3 regions of the Peribacillus sp. TH14 genome follow, and region 2 is predicted to be linked to each of the others. Evidence: riboswitches for the same ligand, from Rfam matches in the RefSeq annotation. Region 2 holds a riboswitch; each other region holds the start of a gene.
The links. A riboswitch is a leader RNA that binds a small molecule or an ion and turns the genes downstream of it on or off. The one in region 2 is predicted to bind lysine.
Positions count from the first base shown of each region.

Region 1: it holds a riboswitch for lysine, as region 2 does, so the genes downstream of both, dapA (4-hydroxy-tetrahydrodipicolinate synthase) here and JFU50_RS17355 (aspartate kinase) in region 2, are expected to answer to the same signal.
Region 3: it holds a riboswitch for lysine, as region 2 does, so the genes downstream of both, JFU50_RS12015 (amino acid permease) here and JFU50_RS17355 (aspartate kinase) in region 2, are expected to answer to the same signal.

Region 1 is NZ_JAEKEK010000002.1:361,370-369,217, reverse strand. It holds gene JFU50_RS29725 (VOC family protein) at 1-113, opposite strand, end outside; gene dapA (4-hydroxy-tetrahydrodipicolinate synthase) at 498-1,382, opposite strand; lysine riboswitch at 1,521-1,699, opposite strand; partial or broken gene JFU50_RS29715 (NAD(P)/FAD-dependent oxidoreductase) at 2,296-3,090, opposite strand; gene JFU50_RS29710 (HAL/PAL/TAL family ammonia-lyase) at 3,033-4,190, shown strand; partial or broken gene JFU50_RS32135 (DUF6946 family protein) at 5,017-5,145, opposite strand; partial or broken gene JFU50_RS32130 (DUF6946 family protein) at 5,130-5,282, opposite strand; gene JFU50_RS29705 (hypothetical protein) at 6,321-6,674, shown strand; gene JFU50_RS29700 (CDGSH iron-sulfur domain-containing protein) at 7,250-7,444, shown strand; gene JFU50_RS30505 (hypothetical protein) at 7,477-7,623, shown strand; gene JFU50_RS29695 (hypothetical protein) at 7,702-7,848, shown strand, end outside.
Region 2 is NZ_JAEKEK010000001.1:3,579,039-3,586,886, reverse strand. It holds gene JFU50_RS17365 (succinate dehydrogenase cytochrome b558 subunit) at 1-64, opposite strand, end outside; gene JFU50_RS17360 (YslB family protein) at 446-904, shown strand; gene JFU50_RS17355 (aspartate kinase) at 967-2,199, opposite strand; lysine riboswitch at 2,290-2,466, opposite strand; gene uvrC (excinuclease ABC subunit UvrC) at 2,528-4,300, opposite strand; gene trxA (thioredoxin) at 4,404-4,724, opposite strand; gene JFU50_RS17340 (electron transfer flavoprotein subunit alpha/FixB family protein) at 4,969-5,946, opposite strand; gene JFU50_RS17335 (electron transfer flavoprotein subunit beta/FixA family protein) at 6,018-6,791, opposite strand; gene JFU50_RS17330 (enoyl-CoA hydratase) at 6,932-7,705, opposite strand; gene JFU50_RS17325 (TetR/AcrR family transcriptional regulator) at 7,833-7,848, opposite strand, start outside.
Region 3 is NZ_JAEKEK010000001.1:2,494,644-2,502,491, forward strand. It holds gene JFU50_RS12015 (amino acid permease) at 157-1,608, opposite strand; lysine riboswitch at 1,705-1,885, opposite strand; gene JFU50_RS12020 (LacI family DNA-binding transcriptional regulator) at 2,165-3,127, opposite strand; gene JFU50_RS12025 (hypothetical protein) at 3,393-3,695, opposite strand; gene JFU50_RS12030 (helix-turn-helix transcriptional regulator) at 3,695-3,895, opposite strand; gene JFU50_RS12035 (metal ABC transporter solute-binding protein, Zn/Mn family) at 4,180-5,103, shown strand; gene JFU50_RS12040 (metal ABC transporter ATP-binding protein) at 5,116-5,871, shown strand; gene JFU50_RS12045 (metal ABC transporter permease) at 5,879-6,805, shown strand; gene JFU50_RS12050 (metal ABC transporter permease) at 6,802-7,683, shown strand; gene rodA (rod shape-determining protein RodA) at 7,831-7,848, shown strand, end outside.

The DNA.
Region 1 (7,848 bases), on a different contig from region 2:
GTTTTTGAAGATGCTCGAAGGCGAACCTTAAATCCAAACATATCTGAGTAGTATTGAATAGTATGATCCATATTAGTAACAATAATAGCTATATGTTCCATTTTTTTTATCATTTGTATTCTTCCTTTCAACATAAATAATAAATTTAAATGAAATATACACCAACTTAGTAAACATTTATTTTGGTTTATCAAAGAATTTATGCGTTTACTATTTTTATTTATCTATCTATCATCTGTAAAAAGATAAAAACGAAGTGAAAGAAAAGGTGATTATGGAACTTAAGACCCGTAAAATTAAAGGTAAGGTTTTTTCAACCTTACCCCTTAAAGATTGTCTTCCTATGGTGCAATATCTTCTAGAACCTTTTCACTAATTTCAATCATTCGATATGCTATAAACGTACGGATGGCAGCTACGCAAGCAAAAAGAACAAAGACAGAATTAAGACCTTTAGCGCCAGTCTCGCTGAATGAATCATTATTTTATTTATTCAACTAAACAGCTTCTACGTTACTAGGTTGTAGAGCTATTTGTAGAGCTATTTTTTCTTCATTGTTTAAAGGGACCAATGGTAAGCGGACACCTCCAACATTTAATCCTCGCATATTTAATGCTGATTTTACCGGTGATGGGTTTGATGCAGCAAATAATGCTTTCATAATTGGAAGAAGGTTACGATGTGTAGAAGCAGCACCATGGACATCACCATTTTTAAAGCTATTGATCATTTCTTGCATTTCATTACCAATGATGTGTGAAGAAACCGAAACAATGCCTGTTCCACCGATAGCTAAAACAGGTAATGTTAACCCATCATCGCCGCTGTACAACGTAAAATCACTAGAGGATTTGCTTATGATTTGTGCCATGGCATCTAAGTCACCACTTGCTTCTTTTACTGCGACAATATTGTTAATCTTTGAGAGACTAACAATCGTCTCTACTGACATGTTTACAACACTTCGTCCTGGAATATTATAAAGCATTACCGGTAATGATGTTGATTGGGCAATTGCATTAAAGTGCTGAAATAATCCTTCTTGAGACGGCTTGTTATAGTATGGGGTGACGAGCATAATTCCATCGACTCCTGCTGCCTCTGCTTGTCTTGTTAAGCTAATCGAAGCTTTCGTGTTATTTGAGCCAGTTCCAGCTATAACTGGAACTCTTCCATCGACAACTTCCCCAACAAATTTGAATAAATCTACTTTTTCTTCTGCTGTTAATGTAGGCGACTCTCCAGTTGTACCAGCTATAACTAATCCATCAGAACCATTAGCAATTAAATAATTTACTAAAGTTCTCGTAGCATTAAAATCAACCTCATTATTATGATTAAACGGGGTAACCATTGCAGTTAAAACTTGGCCAAAATTCATAATTTCACACCCTTTAGTATAATTTTTTTAAAAAATTCAGAGGTGGTTAGGGCCATTCAGGAGCAAACGCAAAAAAGCAACAACGAGGATTCGCTGCTGCAGTAGAAACAATATTTAATAAAAAAGAATCGTTTCGGCGCGTAAGATAGCCCTCCATATAGTTTCCTATATGACAGTTCTGTATTTATTCAACAGCAGAACCAGCTTCAAGAACATGAGATTCTTTCCGCTTCGGCAAATTCCCCTTTCCACAATAGTCATAGGATCTCATTCTCCTCAAAATGTGTACTAATGGTCTTTGCTCCTCTATCCTCACTTCAAAAAGTATGAAGTAAGAAAATATTTAATTGACTGTAATATAACAGGAAATCCTTTCTATTGCAAGGCCAATTTAGAAATATTTTTTTGAGAATACATGGATAATCGATGGAAATGGCTAAGGTATTGGGCTGGATTCCTCTATTATGTAAACTCAACAGATTAATAGTTTTATAAAACAAACAGTTTGAAAAGTTTCACCTTTATAGTCAGTTTTACAATTGATATATCTTATAGAAGGAAATAGAAGGAATTAGTATTTATCTTATGAATACCAATAATATTGATCAAGGAGGGGAGGACAACATGACTAATACAAAACTAACAAAGGAAAGAAAAGATATGAAAATCCGTGAAGTTTGGGAAGCAAGAAAACGAATCGCTTCAATTGTAAGTAGAACTCCATTGATTCTTTAAGCTGTATTGTGTAATCGGGCAACTTTACCAAAGAGTAAACGCTATCTAAAATGAGATTAAACTGATTTATAATTTGGTTGAGATAGTTGTCCAATCTTAAAATTAACAGCATATTGTTGCTCTATGTTTATAGCGAATTATTTTTGAACTTGAATCACTTAATTTCTAAAAATCATTGCTAGATCGACTGCATAATTCGTGCGAGTTCTTTTTCTAAAACAGCGGGCTCGTTTGCGTAATTGTAAATCCCTAAAAACTTCTCTATAGCCTCTGGATGAGAACTGATTAGCTTGTTGACAGCATCCTGTTGTTCAGATATTCGTTCATTCTTTGAAATTTGGCATCCCATGTGAAACCGAACCATAAACTCATCTTCTATTGCCTTTTGATATTCTTCAGCCATTTGATTTGATTGATCGGATTGTCCCTTATATTTTGATAGAATATTAGATAATATACGTGCTCCACATATAGCATCATGGATACCCTGTGCCATGCCAGGATCTTTAAAACAAACTGCATCTCCAACCAACGCCCATCCTTTTCCCATTCCTTTATACCAGTAATTATCATATCCGAGAATGCCTTTGACCGGTTCTACTAGTTCTGCATTTTTCAATCGCACCCCAATTGTTGTATTCGGAAAGTTATTTGTTAAGAGATTGCGTAGACAGCTTTCCGGATTTAATTTCAACCGTTCTATCAATTCCTTATTTTCTAATGGCAAAATGCCGACAATAACATATAAATCATCATTCGTCGGAAAGAGAATGGCTGTATTATCTTTTATCTTGTATACTTCAAATTTAGGGACATTATCGTGGCGAAATCCAGAGAAATACCCGAAATAGATGCCTACTGTTGCCGGAATACTTATTTTGAGTTCACTTTTTACCAGCTTGCGAATAATAGAGGATCGGCCGTCTGCCCCGACTACCAGGTGAGCTAAAAATTCTTGTTTCTGGAGTTCACCCGGTTGTACCTTGTAAAGGTTCAGTCGGTGCTAGCGGAGACCTCGCACCGCTTTCTCATATTGCCATCGTTCTAGTTGGCAAAGGTAAAGCAGAATACAAGGGGGAAATTCTTCAGGGTAAGGAAGCACTAAAAAGGGCTGGATTGAAACCGGTTTCTTTAGAAGCGAAAGAAGGCCTTGCATTAATAAACGGAACTCAGGCAATGTCTGGTGTCGGGGTGCTTGCGCTTAATGAAGCGGAGCGTGTCGACCTAGCAGCTGATATGGCAGCTTGGTTAACAATGGAAGCGCTTAATGGGGTTATATCTGCCTTTGATAGCGAATTACTAGCTGTCCGTCCCCATCCGGAGCTGGAATTCGTGGCTTCAAGAATGAGAAATTGGCTGGAAGGCAGTAGAAGGATTACACGCCAAGGGGAAGTACGCATTCAAGATGCCTATTCCATCCGCTGTATCCCGCAAGTACACGGAGCATCTTGGCAAGCATTTAATTATGTTGAGGAACGTTTAAAAGTAGAAATGAACTCCGCCACTGACAATCCGATTGTTTTAGAAAGTGGAGAAATCATCTCAGGAGGTCATTTCCATGGCCAGCCGATTGCGCTTTCAATGGACTTTTTGAAAGTAGCTGCAGCTGAGTGGGCGAATATTTCTGAACGAAGAACAGAAAGGCTTGTAAATCCGCAACTAAGCGGGTTGTCACCTTTCTTAGCTGTCAATCCTGGTTTAGAGTGCGGCTTGATGGTTGCTCAATATGCAGCGGCTTCACTAGTTTCCGAGAATAAGGTATTGGCACATCCCGCAAGTGTTGATTCCATTCCAACATCGGCAAACCAGGAAGATCATGTCAGCATGGGTACAATTGGCTCCCGTCAAGCTCGGGAAATCATTCACAATTCTGCTAGAGTTATAGCGATTGAAATGATTTGTGCTTCTCAAGCTATCTATCTGGAAAAAGCTGAAAATCAATTGGCACAGGCAACTAGAGACTATTTAGAGAAAGTCCGTCTAATTTGCCCTCCTCTAGAAAGTGATCGGGCAATTTCAGATCAAATGGAGGAACTGGCTCAGTTTATTTTACGTGAAGATTTATTAAGATAAAAACTAAAGTGAAAAAATGAAAAGGAAAGTGAATTTAGTAATTTACAAATATATGTAAATAAACTACTAATTTTCAAAATTCACTTCGAAAGGAGGCGATAGGTTAAGTCAAAAAAAGAGAAAAAGATTGATACTGAAAATCCCCGTTAAAAAAGAGGTAGAGGGAGCTAAGCTACGATATACCGCAAAGTAGATTACAGAAAATGTATATAGATAAATAAAAAACCTCGCTGGATTTCAACGAGGTTTTTCTAATCGCTTTGGTTCACCTTTCGATAAAGGGTCATATAGGCCCCTCATGTAAACGGTTAGCGTTGTTTCTCAATCAGATATATATATTTGTAAGAGAGGAAGAGTAAAAGGCTTTCGAGAGGTTCCCATTGTGTATGTACTTGGGGGAATGTTTGGGTTCCGATTGTAAGCAAAGTCCGGTATTTTAAAAGATTTAGAAGAAAAAAAAGAGATTTCATCAGTCACCCTCTTTTCTTATCTAAAGAACGCTTTAAAATAGGCTTTTCCTCAATTTAATCAATCGTTTGATTAAAAAAATATTCTTGACTCCTCAACCGTTACGTTGGGCCTCTTCCCAATCCTATTGCTCAGGATTGCAATCACACAAATTATATTTTAGTTCTTTCGATTCCAGCTAGTAAGCGTAATTTCTTTATTCCAGCCTTTAGGGGGATTGGATAACCTCCCCAGGGTTTCTTTAATTTCGAATTTAATCTACCATTTTTCCACAGCACTTAAAAAAGTACCATAATCACGACTATAATTGAATGCAAACCGATATGAACTATTCAAAAAATTAATATGAAAGAAACTTCTAATCTCCACGTATCCACCCAAAATACAAGTCAATTCCATTAATAGTAACGGGAGCTATTATACGGCTTTTTAAGGCCCGTAGCCCAAAGAGAGAAACAAACTTTTCGTAATCTACAAATTCTTTATCGCTTTTGCTAAAACAAAGATATCATTTTGTGAGGCACAACTACCTCCTGGTAAACTCACTTTATATTCCGGTAAACCGAGAAGTAATTCAGCGTTTTCAAATAGTTCAATCTCAGATTCAAGAAATCTTGCTTTAAGATCAGGTGGAAACTAGTTTTGATCTTTTCAACAATAGGCTAGGGTCTTTGCTGAATATCCTTCTTTAAACGGCTTCTTCACATTTATTAATTAAATTCTCTCTTTCAATCTCTTTATCTAACTCCATTTATTATATAACTTATATTTTACAAACAAAAACCACTACAACATGCCTTTTTAATCGTCCACTATGGGTGTACTCTAAATTTACAAATGTTCATTTGAAATAAGGATAAGGTTGTAACTTTGATTTAAATGGATTTCGAAAACGTTCCTATTGGGGTACTCTATTGGAACGAATTTTTGAGAGGTTTTTTTTCAATAGAAGACTCGATAAGATAAAAGCACTGAACTTAGGTAATTTGGACAAGCATGTATTTTTTCATCCCATATATATAGTAGAAAAAGGAGTGTTGTATATATGGGATGGTATAACAAAAGCTACAATCAGCGTCCTCCACAGCTTCCAATCCCACCAGAACCACCAGAACCACCATCAGTATCAGTCTAAGCTGAAATTGGGGTACAGACATCAAAACGGAAATCTGCTTAGCTTGTAATGGGCTGGGCTTTTTTACTTTTTACGGTATGGCGGAAACTATCAGAACCTTGTTATTGAAAAGAAAATAATGGAAATTAATACAAATGAAAAAACTCCCCTTATTTATTCATTCGCAGGATTTCATAACCCTTGAAAATATATTAACGGTTAAAAGCAATGAGTTCAGATCATTTTGGCTTCGTGGAGGCATAGTTAAATAAAGGAGTAATAGAAAACTCCATATTCTACTAAGTGAGTATTCGAGAGCTATAGCTATCATACCGAGGGAGTTCAACAAACGTAGTGATTAGAACTGTTAAAACGATGAAGATGACGCAACCAAAAGATGTTTGAATCTAATAAGCTATAGTCATTTTTAATCGTTTTAATAATCAGTTTATTCTGATATTATAAAAGGGATAAAGATTGGAGGAGGAAATAACATAAAAAACTTATTTTCAATCTTAAGTACCTTTGTGTTAGTTCTGGTAGGTGGAATGGTATTAGGTACTTCTTCTGCTCAAGCAAGTGTTCCTCAGTATTCTTTTCAAACAGAAGATGGAAAATGGGATGGTGAAATTGGAAATCCTAACAATGGTAGTGACTTAGAGGTAGAACTAGTTTCCCCAATCTATTTAAAGACTTCTTCTGGAAGTAAGTTATTGACTAATTATAGTAACGTATGGTCTCGTATCTGCAATGCTAGTACTGGAAAGTGCACAGGCTATCATAGCTTAGCAGGTGGAAAGACATTATTCACAGGTATGAAAATAGGTAAATTTTATGTTGATGTGAAAGATGGATACTCTTCTGGCAAAGTATATGGAAAACTACAAATTGTTTTCAAATAACTTGTATTACTTGCTACCCACTCTTAGTGGGTAGCTTTTTATATGAAAAGTTTCTAAAATAAATTAATATCTAAATATTTTTGTATAATTTACTAAAATTGATCTTTACCACTGCCCTTTTTTCCAGAAAAAGAAGTGAAGTTAACTGAATTGACTAGTAAGTTCACAAACGCTACACGAGCCATAATACTAAAAGATACAGTAAATGGTGTTTGTGTAGATATGAAATAAAGTTTGATACTTTTTTAATGAACTAACGGGTGCGTTAGTTCATTAAGAAGAAGTAAAAAAAGTCGATTCCTTAACTAACGGGTACGATTCTTCATTAAGAAGGATTGCTTTTTCTTATGCGACTAAAGGATCAGGTTAGTAGAATAAAGTTTTTGGAACTTTTTAAAGTAATATCCTCTAAAAATAAGGGGGAGGGCGATAAAATGTGGTGTGTTTTTATTGGTATAACACTTCTTCTTTTGGTAATTGCAGGATGTCAATCAAATAATATTGAGGAAGTAGAACTTATTTATCGTTTAAAGTTATTCCCCCATGGCAAAAATGTTTTAAAAAAGAGGTGATTTATTATAGCTACTATTAAAGTTAATGATAATGGTTCATTACGTGTATCAGGGAATGTAGAGCTAGTCGATGGTGAAGGGAATAATATTGAAACAAAAGAAGCCTTTTCCCTATGCAGATGTGGACTTTCCGATAATAAACCTTTTTGTGACGGATCCCACAAAAGTAATTTCGAAAGCGTAGTTAGGGCAGAATAAAGCTAGTGGGACAGAAGCTTTAGGGCACCATTTTGGGAAATCGAACCCCAAAAAGCCGCCCGATTCATTTTTCTTTTACGAAAGAGTATGTTGTTGAACTATCGGGTGCGTTAGTTGAGAACCGGGGCTGCCATTTGGTGGCCTTTTTGCTTAATGAACTAAAGGGGCAGATTAGTTGAATAAAATTGAGCTATTACACCTCAAAAACTGGACTATTTTTCTTAAAATTAGGAAAGATAACTTCTGAGGTGAGTTTTATGAAAATGCTATATATATTGATTATTACCATTCCGATGTTGTTTTTTGGTTCAATTCATGGATACGCACAGCCTAAAGAATGTCCTGTGTTAAGTGAATTAGAGAAAACATCGATTAAGGATAAAAAAGAGAGGAGAGACTTTTCG
Region 2 (7,848 bases):
CGATCGGAATAACTCCAAGTAGTGAATGAAGTTTACGATTCCCAAACTCACGATTTTTTGCCACTAAGTGCCCCCCCTTAATTTGTGAAAAATCATGCAAAGATAAACTGGTGGCTACCTTTTATCTCCGCGTGAAAATAAAGTATAGAGTTTGAAACATCCCTATACTTTCTTACAATTATGTGACATGTCCATTTTACTCCTGACTTCTATGTGCGTCAAGAAAACGGATACAAGAATTCTCTTTTTCAGAATAGATTTTATTGGTTAAAATTGTATAATTTTTAATTGTCAAGATTATAACTTGGAGAAATTAGTAATTAATCTATTAATATCCCGGAATAATTTCTCATTTTTTCCCAATTACGATTGAAATAATAAAAAAACAGTATAATTTGCAAAAGAAAAACGTTTATAATAGATTTACAGAAAGAGGCGATAAACTATGAAAAAAAATATTGCTGCAGCGATAGAAGAAGAAGAACTTCAAACAGAAGAATCTCATGTTCCAGCTTTCGGCTACGAATTAATCCGAGAAGTTTTATTGAACGATATTCTCGGAAAAGATTCTAATCAAATTCTCTATTGGGCAGGTAAACAATTAGCGAGAAAATTCCCACTGAATGGCGAACAGGAAGTTGTTGCATTTTTCCAAAATGCAGGCTGGGGCCATCTTGAAATCATAAAGTTTTCGAAAACCGAGATGGAATTATCCTTAACAGGTGAAATAATCAGCCGTCGCTTAGATCTTCATCCTGACTGTCACTTCCAACTTGAAGCCGGTTTCCTTGCCGAGCAGTTTACACTGCAGAAAAAATTCTTAAGTGAATCGACAGAAGAAATCAAACGCCGTGCAAAAAAAGTGACATTTACCATTCAATGGGATCCTAGAGACCCAATCTAATGAGCCTAAAAACAGACTTACCCTTTTTATCGGAAGTCTGTTTTTCATTAGACTCCAAGCAATCAAACAAGCACTTTTGCATGCTGTCCTAATTTAAACGCTTCATGAAGTGCTTCGACTGCCTTCACCATTTCCTTTTCATTGACGACAGTTGAGACTTTAATTTCAGATGTGCTGACCATTTTCACTTGAATACCTGTGTTAGCCATCACTTCAAACATTTCGGCAGCCACTCCCGGATTAGATACCATTCCTGAACCGACGATAGACACTTTGGCCAATCCGCCCTCCGTTTCTATTCTATCGAATGCCAATTGGTCTTTATTTTTTTCTAGCACGTTTAAAACAGCTTCCGTATCTTCACTTTTTATGGAGAAAGAAAGGTTTGTTGTATCCTCTGCTGTCATGCTTTGGATAATAATGTCAACGTTTATTCGGTTTTTTGCAAGTGTCATGAAAATTGTGGATAATGATCCTAGTGATCGGGGCAAACCATTCACTGTGACCCTTGTAATACTGTCTTCAAAAGCAATACCGCGTACAATTAAATTTTCTTCCATAGTTGCTTCCTCCTCAATGGTAGTTCCTGCTTCTTTCTCCATACTCGAACGGACTTCAAGCGGAATCTGGTGGTTTTTCGCATACTCAACAGCTCTTGGATGAAGGACACCCGCCCCTAGATTGGCAAGTTCTAGCATTTCATCGTAAGAAATAGATTGCAGTTTTCGAGCATCTTTTATGTAACGTGGGTCTGTTGTAAATACACCCGTTACATCGGTATAAATATCACATCGGTCCGCATTTAATGCTGCAGCAATAGCCACTGCAGTCGTATCAGACCCGCCCCGCCCTAGTGTCGTGATTTCTCCATTTGCATCATTCCCTTGGAAACCTGCAACGACCACAATTTTCTTTGCCTGAAGCTGAGCTTGAATTCTCGAAGCATCAATGTTTAAAATCCGGGCATTCCCATGAACGGATTCTGTTTGCATGCCAGCCTGCCAGCCGGTGAAAGAAATAGCTTCACGCCCCGCTTCAATTAAAGCCATCGTTAACAGGGAAATCGTGACCTGCTCTCCAGTCGTCAATAACATATCCATTTCCCTCTTGCTTGGATTTTTGGAAATATCTTGAGCCATGTAAACTAATTCATCTGTTGTTTTCCCCATAGCTGAAACAACGACAACTACCTCATTCCCATTCTCTGCTTCCTCGATTACTCGATTGGCAACATTTTTGATTTTCTCGACACTACCGACGGATGTCCCGCCAAATTTTTGAACGATTAATGCCATCCTAATGCACCCTCTTTATCTTTTTTAGGCAATAAAAAAAGCAATGAGAAATATCTCATTGCTGTGATCACGTATTTAATACAGTAAACACAGTGAGATAGCTCTCCAGGGTATACCCCCTGACAATCCGCCATTTATTAAATGTCAGACCAGAAAAACAAGGCATGAGTCTTGTCCTCCTTCGGCGTTATCCCCTTTCAAAACCTTTCATCGAAGCTCATACTTCTCCAGGTTTTTACTCTTGAATTCCGCACCTCTATCAGCACTTTTAAGTTGTCTAGTTGAAAATTCCTTCTTATCATAGCATAGAGAAATGTAGGTAGCAAGATTATTCTTGCAATTTTCTAACGATTCCTTCAGCTACTCCTTTTGGCATGCCTGCCTCTATAATTTGTTCTACCGATGCCTCTTTAATTTTTTTCAATGAACCAAAATGCCTTAACAATTGCTTTCTTCGTTTTTCTCCGACTCCAGGTATATCATCAAGCTGCGAGTGAACCGCATTTTTCCCGCGTAGCTGGCGATGAAACGTAATCGCAAACCGATGCACTTCGTCCTGAATTCTTTGCAACAGATAAAATTCCTGGCTACGCGAATCAAGCGGTACCAGTTCCAGCGGATTGCCAATCATCAATTGCGATGTTCTGTGCTTTTCATCCTTAATGAGACCAGAAAGCGGAATATCAAGACCCAGTTCATTTTCTAAAATATCTCGAACAGCCTCCACATGACCCTTTCCACCATCAATAATGATTAAATCCGGAAGTGGCAGCCCTTCTTTTAAAACTCGTGAATATCTTCTGCGTACAACTTCACGCATCGATTCATAGTCATCGGGTCCCTGGACAGTTTTGATTTTATATTTGCGATACTCTCTTTTTTCCGGCTTACCGTCAATAAACACAACTAAAGCGGAAACCGGATCACTGCCCTGAATGTTCGAGTTATCAAAAGCCTCGATCCGATGCGGGGTATAGATGCCTAATTGCACCCCAAGATTTTCCACCGCATTGATCGTTCTTGCTTCATCCCGTTCAATCAAAGAAAACTTTTCCTGAAGGGCTATGGCAGCATTTTTATTCGCCAATTTAAGCATATCCTTTTTCGATCCCCGTTTTGGATGAATCGTCTTCACGCCAAGCAGCCCTTCAGCCATTTCCGCATCTACTGACTCTGGCAGCAAAATTTCCTTTGGTTTAAAGTGATTGGTAATCTCGTAAAACTGACCTAGGAATGTAAGAAGTTCCTGATCCGGTTCATCATACACTGGAAACAGGGAAACATCCCTTTCTATCAATTTCCCTTGTCGCACAAAAAATACCTGAACACACATCCAGCCTTTATCATAGGCATAGCCAAATACATCACGGTCGATAAAATCAGTCGTCATCATTTTTTGCTTCTCCATCGTGATATCGATGTGGGCAATTTTGTCACGGAACTCCTTTGCCCTTTCGAAATCAAGCTCTTCTGATGCCTCTAACATTTTTTCTGTCAGTTCTTTTTTTATCTCAGTATGGCCGCCGTTTAAAAATCGGTTGATATCATCCACCATTTTTTTATATTCCTGTTCCTCTACATCATACACACATGGAGCCAGGCACTGCCCGAGGTGGTAATAGAGACAAACGCGATCCGGTAGGGTATTGCATTTTCTAAGAGGATAGATGCGGTCGAGTAATTTTTTCGTTTCATTGGCCGCAAAGGCATTCGGATACGGACCGAAATATTTACCTTTATCTTTTTTGACTTTTCTCGTAATGATTAGACGCGGATGCCGTTCAGCAGTCAACTTGATGAATGGATACGTCTTGTCATCCTTCAGCATGATATTATATTTTGGATCATGTTTTTTGATTAAGTTTAACTCTAAAATGAGAGCCTCAATATTTGACGAGGTAACGATGTATTCAAAATCGTCTATCTCATTAACGAGTCGTAACGTTTTCCCATCATGGGAACCGGTGAAATAAGAGCGCACACGGTTTTTTAATACTTTCGCTTTTCCTACATAAATGATCGTTCCCTGACGATCCTTCATTAAATAACAACCTGGTTGATCGGGAAGAAGGGCAAGTTTATTCTTTATTTGTTGGTTCATACATTCAGCCTCCTGTTCTCCCTTTTTACAATTAATTATATATCAAGATAGCGAAAAAAGCTTCAAGTCCGCAGACTTGAAGCTTTTTTTAGCTAACTTAATATTAAGCGTGTTTTGCAATAAGTTCAGCAAGAGCTTCTTTAGGTTGGAAACCAACAACTTTATCTACTACTTCACCGTCTTTTAGGACGATTAATGTCGGAATGCTCATTACGCCGAATTTTCCAGCTGTTTCTTGGTTTTCGTCTACATCCACTTTTACGATTTTAGCTGTGTCGCCAATTTCAGTATCAAGCTCTTGAAGAACAGGAGCAATCATTTTACAAGGTCCACACCATGGAGCCCAGAAGTCTACAAGAACGACACCTTCGCTAGTATCAGTTGTGAAAGTTTGGTCAGTTGCATTTACAATAGCCATATATATATCCTCCTCAAATTTACTCAAATAACTAAAGACAGTATACCATTGTTACTAGAATCGATGCTAATATTTTGCTTCAGTGGTAGGATGTCCAAAAACAGAGTAAATATACAGGTTTCTTACCTCTTCCTGATAGCTTAATTATTAATTAAAAATACAACACACAAAAAAAAAAAAAGGCATTTATCAGTTAACTGTCAAATGCCTTGTTCCTTACCTATATTGTTTATACTTTAAATGCTTTCTATTACGCGTTCACTTTTAACTTTTTGAATTCTTCTGTTAGTAATGGAATGACTTCAAAAAGATCACCGACAATTCCATAATCAGCTACGTTAAAAATGTTAGCTTCTGGATCTTTATTGATGGCAACGATAACTTTAGAGTTGGACATACCAGCTAAATGCTGAATAGCTCCAGAAATTCCGCAGGCAATATATAGGTCTGGAGTAACAACTTTACCCGTTTGGCCGATTTGCAAAGAGTAATCGCAATAGTCTGCATCACATGCACCACGAGAAGCACCGACTGCACCGCCAAGAACTTGAGCAAGTTCCTTTAATGGTTCAAAACCGTCTTCACTTTTTACGCCACGTCCGCCGGCAATGACTACTTTTGCTTCTGAAAGGTCGACCCCTTCACTTGCTTTTCTCACAACATCTTTAATAATCGTACGCAAGTCTTTAATATCTACACTTAACGTAGAAACATCACCAGAACGGGACTCATCTTTCGGCAATGGTTCAATATTGTTTGGACGAACAGTTGCAAACACAATTCCAGCTGTGACAATTTTCTTTTCAAATGCTTTACCAGAATAAATCGGGCGAGTGAAAACGATGTTTCCGCCTTCTTCTTCAATAGAAGTAACATCGGAGATTAAACCTGATTCAAGCTTGCCAGCTAGTTTTGGCGCTAGATCTTTTCCTAGTGCAGTATGACCGAAGAAAATGCCTTCTGGTTTTTCCTGCTCTATGACAGCAAGCAAGCTTTGCGCATAACCATCTGATGTATATTGTTTTAATTGATCATTTTCAACTGCTACAACTCGGTCTGCACCATACTGGATCAATTCATTCCCAAAATTTTGAACACTGTCACCAACTAAAACACCTACGATTTCTCCGCCATCTGCTGCAAGTTTAGCCGCACCGATTGCTTCAAATGATACATTTCTTAGTGAACCGTCGCGAACTTCGCCCAATACAAGAAACTTTCTAGCCATTTATAAAAACCTCCTGTGCTCTATTTTATCTTTTTGTTGTGTGTAGTATATTTTGAAAAGAACCGCTTCTATTAAATTACTTTTGCTTCACTGCGTAATAATTGAACAAGTTCGCTAACTTGATCGCTAATCTCGCCGTTCAGCACTTTTCCAGCCTCTTTTTTAGCAGGAAGGTAGATTTCAATTGTTTTTGTTTTTGCTTCAACATCTTCTTCTTCCAAATCCAAGTCGTCCAATTCTAATTCTTCAAGTGGTTTTTTCTTCGCTTTCATGATTCCTGGCAAAGAAGGATAACGTGGTTCGTTTAATCCTTGTTGAGCTGTTACTAGCAATGGAAGAGAGGCTTCGATTGTTTCAGAATCTCCTTCAACGTCACGGATAACGCTTACATTTCCAGCAGCGATGTCCAATTTAGTGATTGTTGTAATATATGGAATTCCCAAAATCTCAGCAACGCGCGGACCTACTTGGCCGGAGCCTCCGTCGATTGCTACGTTTCCAGCAATGATTAAATCAGCATTTTTACCTTTTAAGTATTCACCAATAATTTTGGCAGTCGTGAATTGATCGCCATTTTCTATGTCGTCTTCAATATTTATTAATACGGCTTTGTCAGCACCCATAGCAAGCGCAGTGCGCAATTGCTTTTCAGCTTCTTCAGTTCCAACGGAAATAACCGTTACTTCTCCACCTTGTGCATCACGAACTTGGATTGCTTCTTCTACAGCATACTCATCGTATGGGTTAATGATGAATTCTGCTCCATCCTCATTAATTTTCCCGTTAGAAAGTGTAATTTTTTCTTCTGTATCAAATGTTCTTTTCAGCAGCACATAAATGTTCACGATAATACCTCCCGAATAATTTGAGTTTTGAAGATTATGAATTTTTTAAACATACTACTTGTATTCTTCAGATTTCATCAAAATCCTGCATAATGTATAAAAATAAGTTATTAATTCACTAGTTTTGACATGAAACACTACTATTTCCCTTTAAATATTGCTTCTCTTTTTTCGATAAAAGCACCAATTCCTTCTTTTGCATCAGCAGTATCGAAGGCTTGGCAGAATAGGACAGCTTCTCTTTCTACACCTTTATAGTAGGAATCATGCTTAGTATAATTTAATAGTTCAATAGTCGACTTTAATGCAAGAGGGCTTTTCTTTGCGATTTTAAAGGCTAATTCCTTCGCTTTCGGAATAAGTTCTTCATCTGTGAAGGCATGATTAGCTAATCCACATTGCACAGCTTGTAATCCTGTAATTGGCTCACTTGTAAATAGCATTTCAGCGGCCATTGCCGTACCGACATAACGAGGTAACCGTTGTGTGCCTGCAAATCCAGGAATTAATCCAAGCTGTAGCTCAGGCAAACCTAGTTTTGCTCTTTCTGTTACTAAACGGATGTGACAGGCCATAGCCAGTTCCAATCCCCCGCCAAGCGCTGCTCCATGAATAGCTGCAATAACCGGTTTTGGAAAAGATTCAATTTTTTCAAATACAGATTGACCATTTTTGGTCAGTTTCTCGAAAGCTTTACCGTTTTCTACTTCTGTAAACTCTTTAATGTCTGCTCCAGCAGAGAAAAACCTACCTTCTCCATGAAGAAGGACAACCCGTACGTTCTCGTTCTCCGCAATTTGATCGAAGGCTTGTGACAGCTCTCTAATGATTACCGAAGACAACGCGTTTGCAGGTGCATGATTAATCGTTATAAAAGCAACATGATTCTCGATTGAAAGCTTAAGGTATTCCATATCTATCCCTCCCGGCATGCTAGTCAAACTTTTTTTGAAAATTCAATATGTATCACTTCCCCATAAAACTGGAAAGCTGATTAATCGATTTTTTTGAGGATGACTAAGCCACCCTCTATTAAAATCGTTAACTTTTCAAGCTG
Region 3 (7,848 bases), 1.1 Mb from region 2:
AAAAAGATTACTTTGGCTTATGCCAACCTCGATTCATCTCCCCCTTACCGTTGTGCTCTCGCCCTTCACACGCTTGAAGAGGGAGTCTTCTGGTGGGAAATGATAAAAAAAGGACCTGATTCCTCTTGAAGAAGAAATCAGGTCCTTTTAAAACGCTTATTTTACTTTAAAATCACATTCCTCAAGTGGGATGATTTTAGTTTTATACTTAATTTTATAGCCGAACCATAGGGCGAAGAATAAGATCAGGCCAATGTAAGAAACAAACATTGAATTCCAATCAATCCCGCTGCTGCTGAAAGCTTGATAGCCTTGTCCAATGATAATGAAAATACATAGGACGAGCGCGAAAATCGGTCCAGTTGGGAATCCTTTAGCAAGGTATGGTAAAGCATTCAAATCAAGACCTTGAGCTACATAAGCTTTGCGGAATCGATAATGAGCAATCGCAATTCCAACCCATGTGACAAATCCGGCCATACCTGAAGCATTTAATAACCAGATATAAACAACACCGTCTCCAAAAAATGAAGCTAAGAAAGCGAGGCAACCAACTAAAGAAGTCGCGATAAGAGCATTCACTGGTACCCCTCTTTTATCGAGCTTGCCAAGGAATTTCGGAGCTTTTCCGTCGCGGGCCAAATCCCATAGCATACGAGTTGAAGCATACATGCCGGAGTTACCAGCAGAGAGCACAGATGACAATATAACTGCGTTCATGACCGATGCCGCAAACGCAAGACCTGCGCGTTCAAATACAAGTGTAAATGGACTGACGGCAACATCTTCGCTTAATAAACGTGCATCTGTGAACGGAATAATCATTCCAATTACAAAAATCGCAAGGATATAGAATAAAAGGATGCGCCAAAAAACGGACTTGATCGCTTTAGGGATATTTTTCTCCGGATTCTCACTTTCGCCGGCTGTAACTCCAAGTAATTCTGTTCCTTGGAAAGAGAAACCTGCTGCCATGAATACTCCTAGAATTGTGAAGAAGCCTCCATTAAATGGACCTTCTCCCATGGTGAAATTAGAAAAACCAATTGGGTCATTTCCCCCCAGGATTCCGAAAATCATTAGAAATCCAGTGATTAAGAAGATGATAACGGTCACGATCTTGATTAAAGCAAACCAGAATTCAGCTTCGCCAAATCCTTTAACAGACATATAGTTAAAAAGAAACATAATAATTAACGCAACGGCACTCCAGATAATGGACGAGCTGTCCGGGAACCAGAATTTCATAATTAGGACAACGGCAGCCAGTTCAGCTGCAATTGTGATGGCCCAGTTATACCAATAGTTCCAGCCAATCGCGAAGCCGAAAGATGGGTCGACGAATTTGGATGCGTAGACACGGAACGAACCGGCTACTGGCATGAATGCTGCCATTTCTGCAAGACTTGTCATTAAGTAATAAACCATGAAGCCAATGGCTGCGTATGCTGCCAAAGCACCTCCAGGCCCAGCGGTATGGATGGCACCGCCACTTGCTAAAAATAAACCTGTTCCAATCGTTCCACCTAATGAAATCATCATTAAGTGACGTGCTTTCAGGCTCCTTTTCAACTCAGTGGGATTTGATGTTGTTTGTGAATTTGACAATTGATGTTACACTCCTTTTTATTGGAAGGGAACGATATATAAAAAAACAGCAGTCGAAAAAGATCGACGGCTGTTTATAATAAACCCGTTTATCCTTCCGAAGATAGCTCCCCACGTTAATAAAACGTGACAGTGGTGTTCCTATTCGGTAACACCGCCAGCCTAGATATACAAGGACCATATCTAAACTTCGGCAACTTATCCTTTCAAACGGAGTCGTCAATTTTCCTGAATCTCGTCCGTACTACTTTTATAAGCCGCAGCCTCTAACTCATCGGTAAATGAGGAAGTATTCAATTTTCTTATACTAAATATATAAATCGTTGCGTCAACTTCTAGTCAACCTATACGATTTCAATATAAAGTTCAAACAATTACTTCTATGTCAGCAGGTCATTGAGTAAACTTTACTATATTAAAATTATAAAATAATCTTATAGATAGCGCAATGATTATTTTTCAAGGTTATTTTTTCCTAGTTTTTAAATGTATCACTTGAATTTGATGTTTAAATGTTTGTCATTTAAACATCTTTTATTTGGATAATTAAGATAATTCAAATAGTTTTTCGTTTCATAAGAGTATAATCTAATTTTACATGTCTGATAACTTCAGGATTTTCAAATAGATCAACAGCCATTTTGCCAATCCAATCAAGCGGTAAGGAAACGGTTGTGATATCGAGCATCTCACTGAGGCTATCATTATTAAAACCTAGAATGGCCACGTCTTCTGGTACTTTCATTCCGAATTTGTTGGCAGTAAGAATGAATCCGGACGCGGTGTCATCATTAGTAATGATGATAGCCTCTGGTTTATCTATCATAGAATTCCAATCTTGGAACAATTTTTCACCATCTTTGATGTGATAACTGCCTTCAAACAGCCATTCTTTTTTATTTAAAAGATGATACTTATTCATAATATCGTTAAACGCCTTTGTACGAAGGGAGCTGTTTCTGCTCTTTTTTCGCCCGAGGCTGTATCCGATTTTCTTATATCCTTTAGCAACCACGTATTCAAGTGCAGAGGAAAAAGCGGCATAGTGATCAATGCTTATGGACGATAATTCAGCCTGGGCTGTATCTTCACATAAGATAATTGGTCCATATTTTTGATAGTCCAAGAGGACTTTCATTTCTGAAATTCTTGAACAAACGATAATGCCATCGAGTTGCTTCATTTGTAACATATTCAATGCCTGAATTTCTTTTTCTCTTTCATATTGTGTTTGAAAGATGACTATATGATAGCCGATAGCATTGGCTTGTTTTGTAATTCCTTGCACGATTGCTCCGTAATAGGGGTGATTGGTGAATGGAATGATGACGCCGATTAGATTCGTTTTGCCTTTTGAAAGATGAATGGCGTTGATATTTCTCGAATAGTTTAATTGGTCAATGGCCTGTAAAACACTCTTTCTTTTTTCAGGACTAACATATGGGTGATTATTCATTACACGAGACACTGTGGAGACGGACACACCTGCATATTGAGCAATTTCTTTAATATTTGTCATAGGATCACCGTTTTTTCTTTTTTTTTATTGTATCGTATGAAACCCATTTCAGAGCAAGAGGCGAGAATAAGAGAACTAAAGATTTCTTTATTCAGGGTCTTGTTCTGGTATGGGTTTCATCCTTTAAGATTGAAAAAAGTCTTAGAGGAGGAGATTAGGATGGTCCAAACTTTACTCTGTCTGATCGTACTATGCGGTATCGAATTGGGATTAGCTTACTTCGCAGTATATTTGAAGTCGGAAAAATGAATGGAATGTTGACGGCTTATAACTTCGCTTGATAATAAAGAACGAAGATCGCCCATGAGCCCAGATGAATGAACAATAGAATGCCAAGGACAGCTGCAACAGAGAGCTTCACTCCAAAAAGCAATAACAAGAAAAAAAAGCACGTCCCAATAATTGGGAAAAACCAACTGGATGCCCGTGCTCTAGTTCGGATGAGGTCAAATCGTTCATCTAATCCCCGTTGCTTGGCGGCGGCACGGCGTCCCCACCATAATCCAGTCAGTCCGCAAATAATCCCAAGCGTGATTCCTAAAAAGGCCCCCCAGTTAAAATCCTCCATCATAACTCCTCCTCAAATATAAATATATCTTCAATGGCCAGTTGAAACACTTTCGCTAGCTTGTAAGCAAGCTTGATGGAAGGGTCGAATCTTCCTGTTTCTATAGAAATAATCGTCTGTCGGGACACGCCTGTAAGTTCGGACAGCTTTTCTTGTGTAAGTTGATGCGCTTTGCGTAGTTCCCGAATGTTATTTTTCAAATTCTTAAACTCCTTTCAGAAATGTAAAGCTAGCTTTACGTAAAGTATACTTTACAAATTGAAAATGTGTAAATAATTTTCATTCGACAAAATCCTATGATAAAGAATAGTGGTCAAAGATAAAAATGTTGCACTTTTTTAGTACATTTGTGTATAGTATAAAATAAGTTGTGTACGGGAAACTTTTTAGCATTTACGACAATGTGATAGACAGAAAAAAAATTTGAGCTAAATTTTGCGCTTGGTAAACATTTTTAGGAAGATGAAAAAGGGAGGGAATAAGGATGGGGTTTTTAAAAACTATTGGTGGCGTACTTGCTGCTGTGATCATTTTAGCGGGATGCGGAAATGATACGACTGAACAAGATAAAGGCAATAGCAAGTTAAATGTCGTCGCAACAACGGGGATGATTGGGGACTTGGTTGAGAATATTGGCGGTAAACATGTGGAGGTCACTAGTTTAATGGGACCGGGAGTCGATCCCCATCTTTATAAGGCAACACAGGGTGATGTGAAGACACTGGATTCAGCTGACATGATTTTTTATAACGGCGTGCACCTTGAAGGGAAAATGACAGATATCTTTGAAATGATGAGCAAGGATAAACCGACGATTGCGGTAACGGAGGATTTCAAGGAGGAACAACTTCGTAAAGTAAGTGCAACGGAACATGATCCGCATGTTTGGTTTGATGTAAAGCTCTGGATGGTTGCAGCGGAAGCGGTAAAAAAAGAGTTAATTGCCATTGATCCTGACCATGAAGCAAGTTATCTAGAAAATTATGAAGCTTATGTTCTGCAGTTAAAGGAACTTGATAAATATGTACAGGGTGAAATAAATAAAATACCAGAAGATCAGCGAGTGCTCGTTACGGCACATGATGCATTTGGATATTACGGCAAGTCATATGGATTGGAAGTAAGAGGGCTACAGGGGATTAATACGCTATCGGAATATGGGTCAAAAGATGTGACTGATATGCGGAATTATCTTGTGAAGAATAAAATTAAAGCAATATTCATAGAGTCTAGCGTGCCAAGGAAGGCTATTGAGGCGGTTATTCAAGGAGCTGAAAAGCAAGGTCACAAAGTGAAAATCGGTGGTGAACTATTCTCGGATGCGATGGGGGAAAAAGGCACTGAAGAAGGAACATATATCGGTATGGTCCGTCATAATACAGATACCATTGTTAATGCTTTGAAATAAGGGGGAGAAAGAATGTATCAGGCAGCTCTGAAGGTAGAAAATTTAACGATAGCTTATCATAAAAAACCGGTTGTCGAAGATGTCTCATTTGAGGTGCCAGAAGGGAATCTAATCGGTATCATAGGTCCAAATGGAGCTGGGAAATCCACATTAATAAAGGGGATACTCGAACTGATTCCTAAACTATCCGGGGAAGTCACAATCAGTGGATCTTCCTATAAATCGATGAGGAAGAGTATAGGCTATGTACCACAGAGGGAGTCAGTAGATTGGGATTTCCCAACCAATGCGCTCGATGTCGTGATGATGGGCAGGTATGGTCACCTCGGCTGGTTAAAGCGACCAGGAAAGGCTGAAAGACATAAGGCAATGGAATGCTTGGATAAAGTGGGGATGGTTGAATACGCTAACCGGCAGATAAGCCAGCTCTCAGGCGGGCAGCAGCAACGGATTTTTCTAGCTCGTGCTTTAGCACAAGAAGCGGATATTTATTTTATGGATGAACCATTTGTAGGGGTAGATGCAGCAACAGAGAAAGCGATCATTCAATTGCTGATGGAATTGAAGGAAAAAGGCAAGACAGTTCTTGTTGTGCACCATGATTTATCAACAGTAAAGGAATATTTTGATTGGACGATGCTGTTGAATAAAAAGGTTATGAAAATTGGACCGACAAAAGAGGTATTTATCCCCGAATACTTACAGGAAACATACGGGGGCCGCTTAGCGATATTATCAGATGCACAGTCCGGTCTATTATTAAAATGAGGTGTACATGATGAATTTACTGGATATTATTAATGATCCGAATACACGGTGGATTCTGCTTGGCACGATGTTCCTCGGATTAAGCAGTGGAGTCATCGGCAGTTTTGCCTACCTCAGAAAGCAGTCTTTGCTTGGTGACACGCTCGCACATGCGGCATTGCCAGGAATTTGCGTTGCTTTTATATTAACTGGGGTGAAATCTACTTCCTTCTTTCTAATAGGAGCAGCCTTGGCTGGTTTAGTGGCAGTTTTCCTAATCAGCGTACTTACGAGGTACAGTAAGATCAAGCAAGATGCTGCACTCGGAATTGTGTTATCTTCATTTTTTGGTTTTGGAATTGTGTTACTTACGCAAATCCAGCAGAGTGAATATGGAAACCAGAGTGGATTGGATACATTTCTATTTGGGCAGACTGCATCAATGGTCATGTCGGATGTCTATATGATGATGACTGTTTCCTTTATACTCATCTTCACTTGTACCGTGTTTTTTAAGGAATTTAAATTACTGTCCTTCGACCCGGGATTTGCTAAGGGAATAGGTTTACCGGTTGTTTTTCTAGACTATTTCATTATGATGCTGATCGTGGCGGCCGTGGTCATCGGTATTCAAGCAGTAGGAGTTGTATTGATGGCATCTTTACTCATTACTCCGGCTGTTTCTGCTAGGTACTGGACAGAGCGGCTGCATATCATGGTTATCCTGTCTGGAATATTCGGTATGCTGAGCGGTGTATCAGGTACGTTAATCAGTACATCGGTCAATAATTTGCCGACAGGTCCATTAATTGTCTTGTCCGCGACGGTATGGTTTTTCTTTTCCATGCTTTTTGCTCCTAAACGTGGGGTTCTTTCAACTGTATGGAGAAGGCTATCAACGAAAAAGAAATATTCTCTCGAACAGGATAAAAGGAAAGGGAGCCATCCATTATGAATGATTTTTGGATTATCTTAGTCGGGGCACTAGTTGCGGGTTCTTGCAGTGTATTAGGTTGCTTTTTGATAGTCAGAAAAATGACATTGATTGGGGATGCAATCAGTCATTCCGTTTTACCAGGAATCGTATTGGCATTTTTAATAACCGGGACACGTGACTCGGTTCCAATGCTGATCGGGGCAGCAGCACTAGGGTTACTTACAGTATTCTTAATCCAGCTTTTTCAATCTTCAGGCGTTCAGTCTGACGCAGCAATCGGCATTGTGTTTACCTCTCTTTTTGCAACAGGGATTGTACTAGTGAGTTTGTATACGCAACAAATCGATTTTGACCTGGAGCATGTCCTGTATGGAGAAATTGCCTATACTCCATGGAATACGATGACAATTAGCGGATTCGAGGCGGGACCAAAAGCTGTTTGGATTGTTGGCAGTTGTTTTATTCTCAATCTTATTCTGATTTTTCTTTTCTTCAAACAGTTTAAGCTTGTTTCCTTTGATCCATCACTTGCGGCTGCGATGGGAATTCCGGTTTTGTTCTTTCATTATTTACTGATGAGCCTTATTTCGCTAACGACAGTAGCCGCCTTTGATAGTGTAGGTTCAATTTTGGTAGTCGGGATGCTCATTATACCAGCGGCAACAGCCTATTTGCTGTCAGACCGTTTAAGTCGGATGATTTTGGTCAGTATCGGGGTTGGAATACTCAGTTCTATTATCGGTTACTTTTCAGCTACCGTTTTAGATGCCTCGATATCGGGATGCATGGTAGGTGCAGCCGCTCTGTTATTCGGATTGGCATTTCTTTTTTCTCCAAGCCATGGATTAGTCAGTAGATTTTTGAAACGCAGAAGCGCAATGGAATCACATTCTTAGTATCTCCAACTAACAGGCTGCATGCTTATAACTCCATGCAGCCTGTAATCTATTCTGCGATATAGTTGTGATTTTATTTGTTTAAAGTATAATGAATAAGTGTATTAAAAGATGTATCGCAGGAGCCTTTTTAAGGGAGAGTTAAGTATGGAAGAACAAAATAAA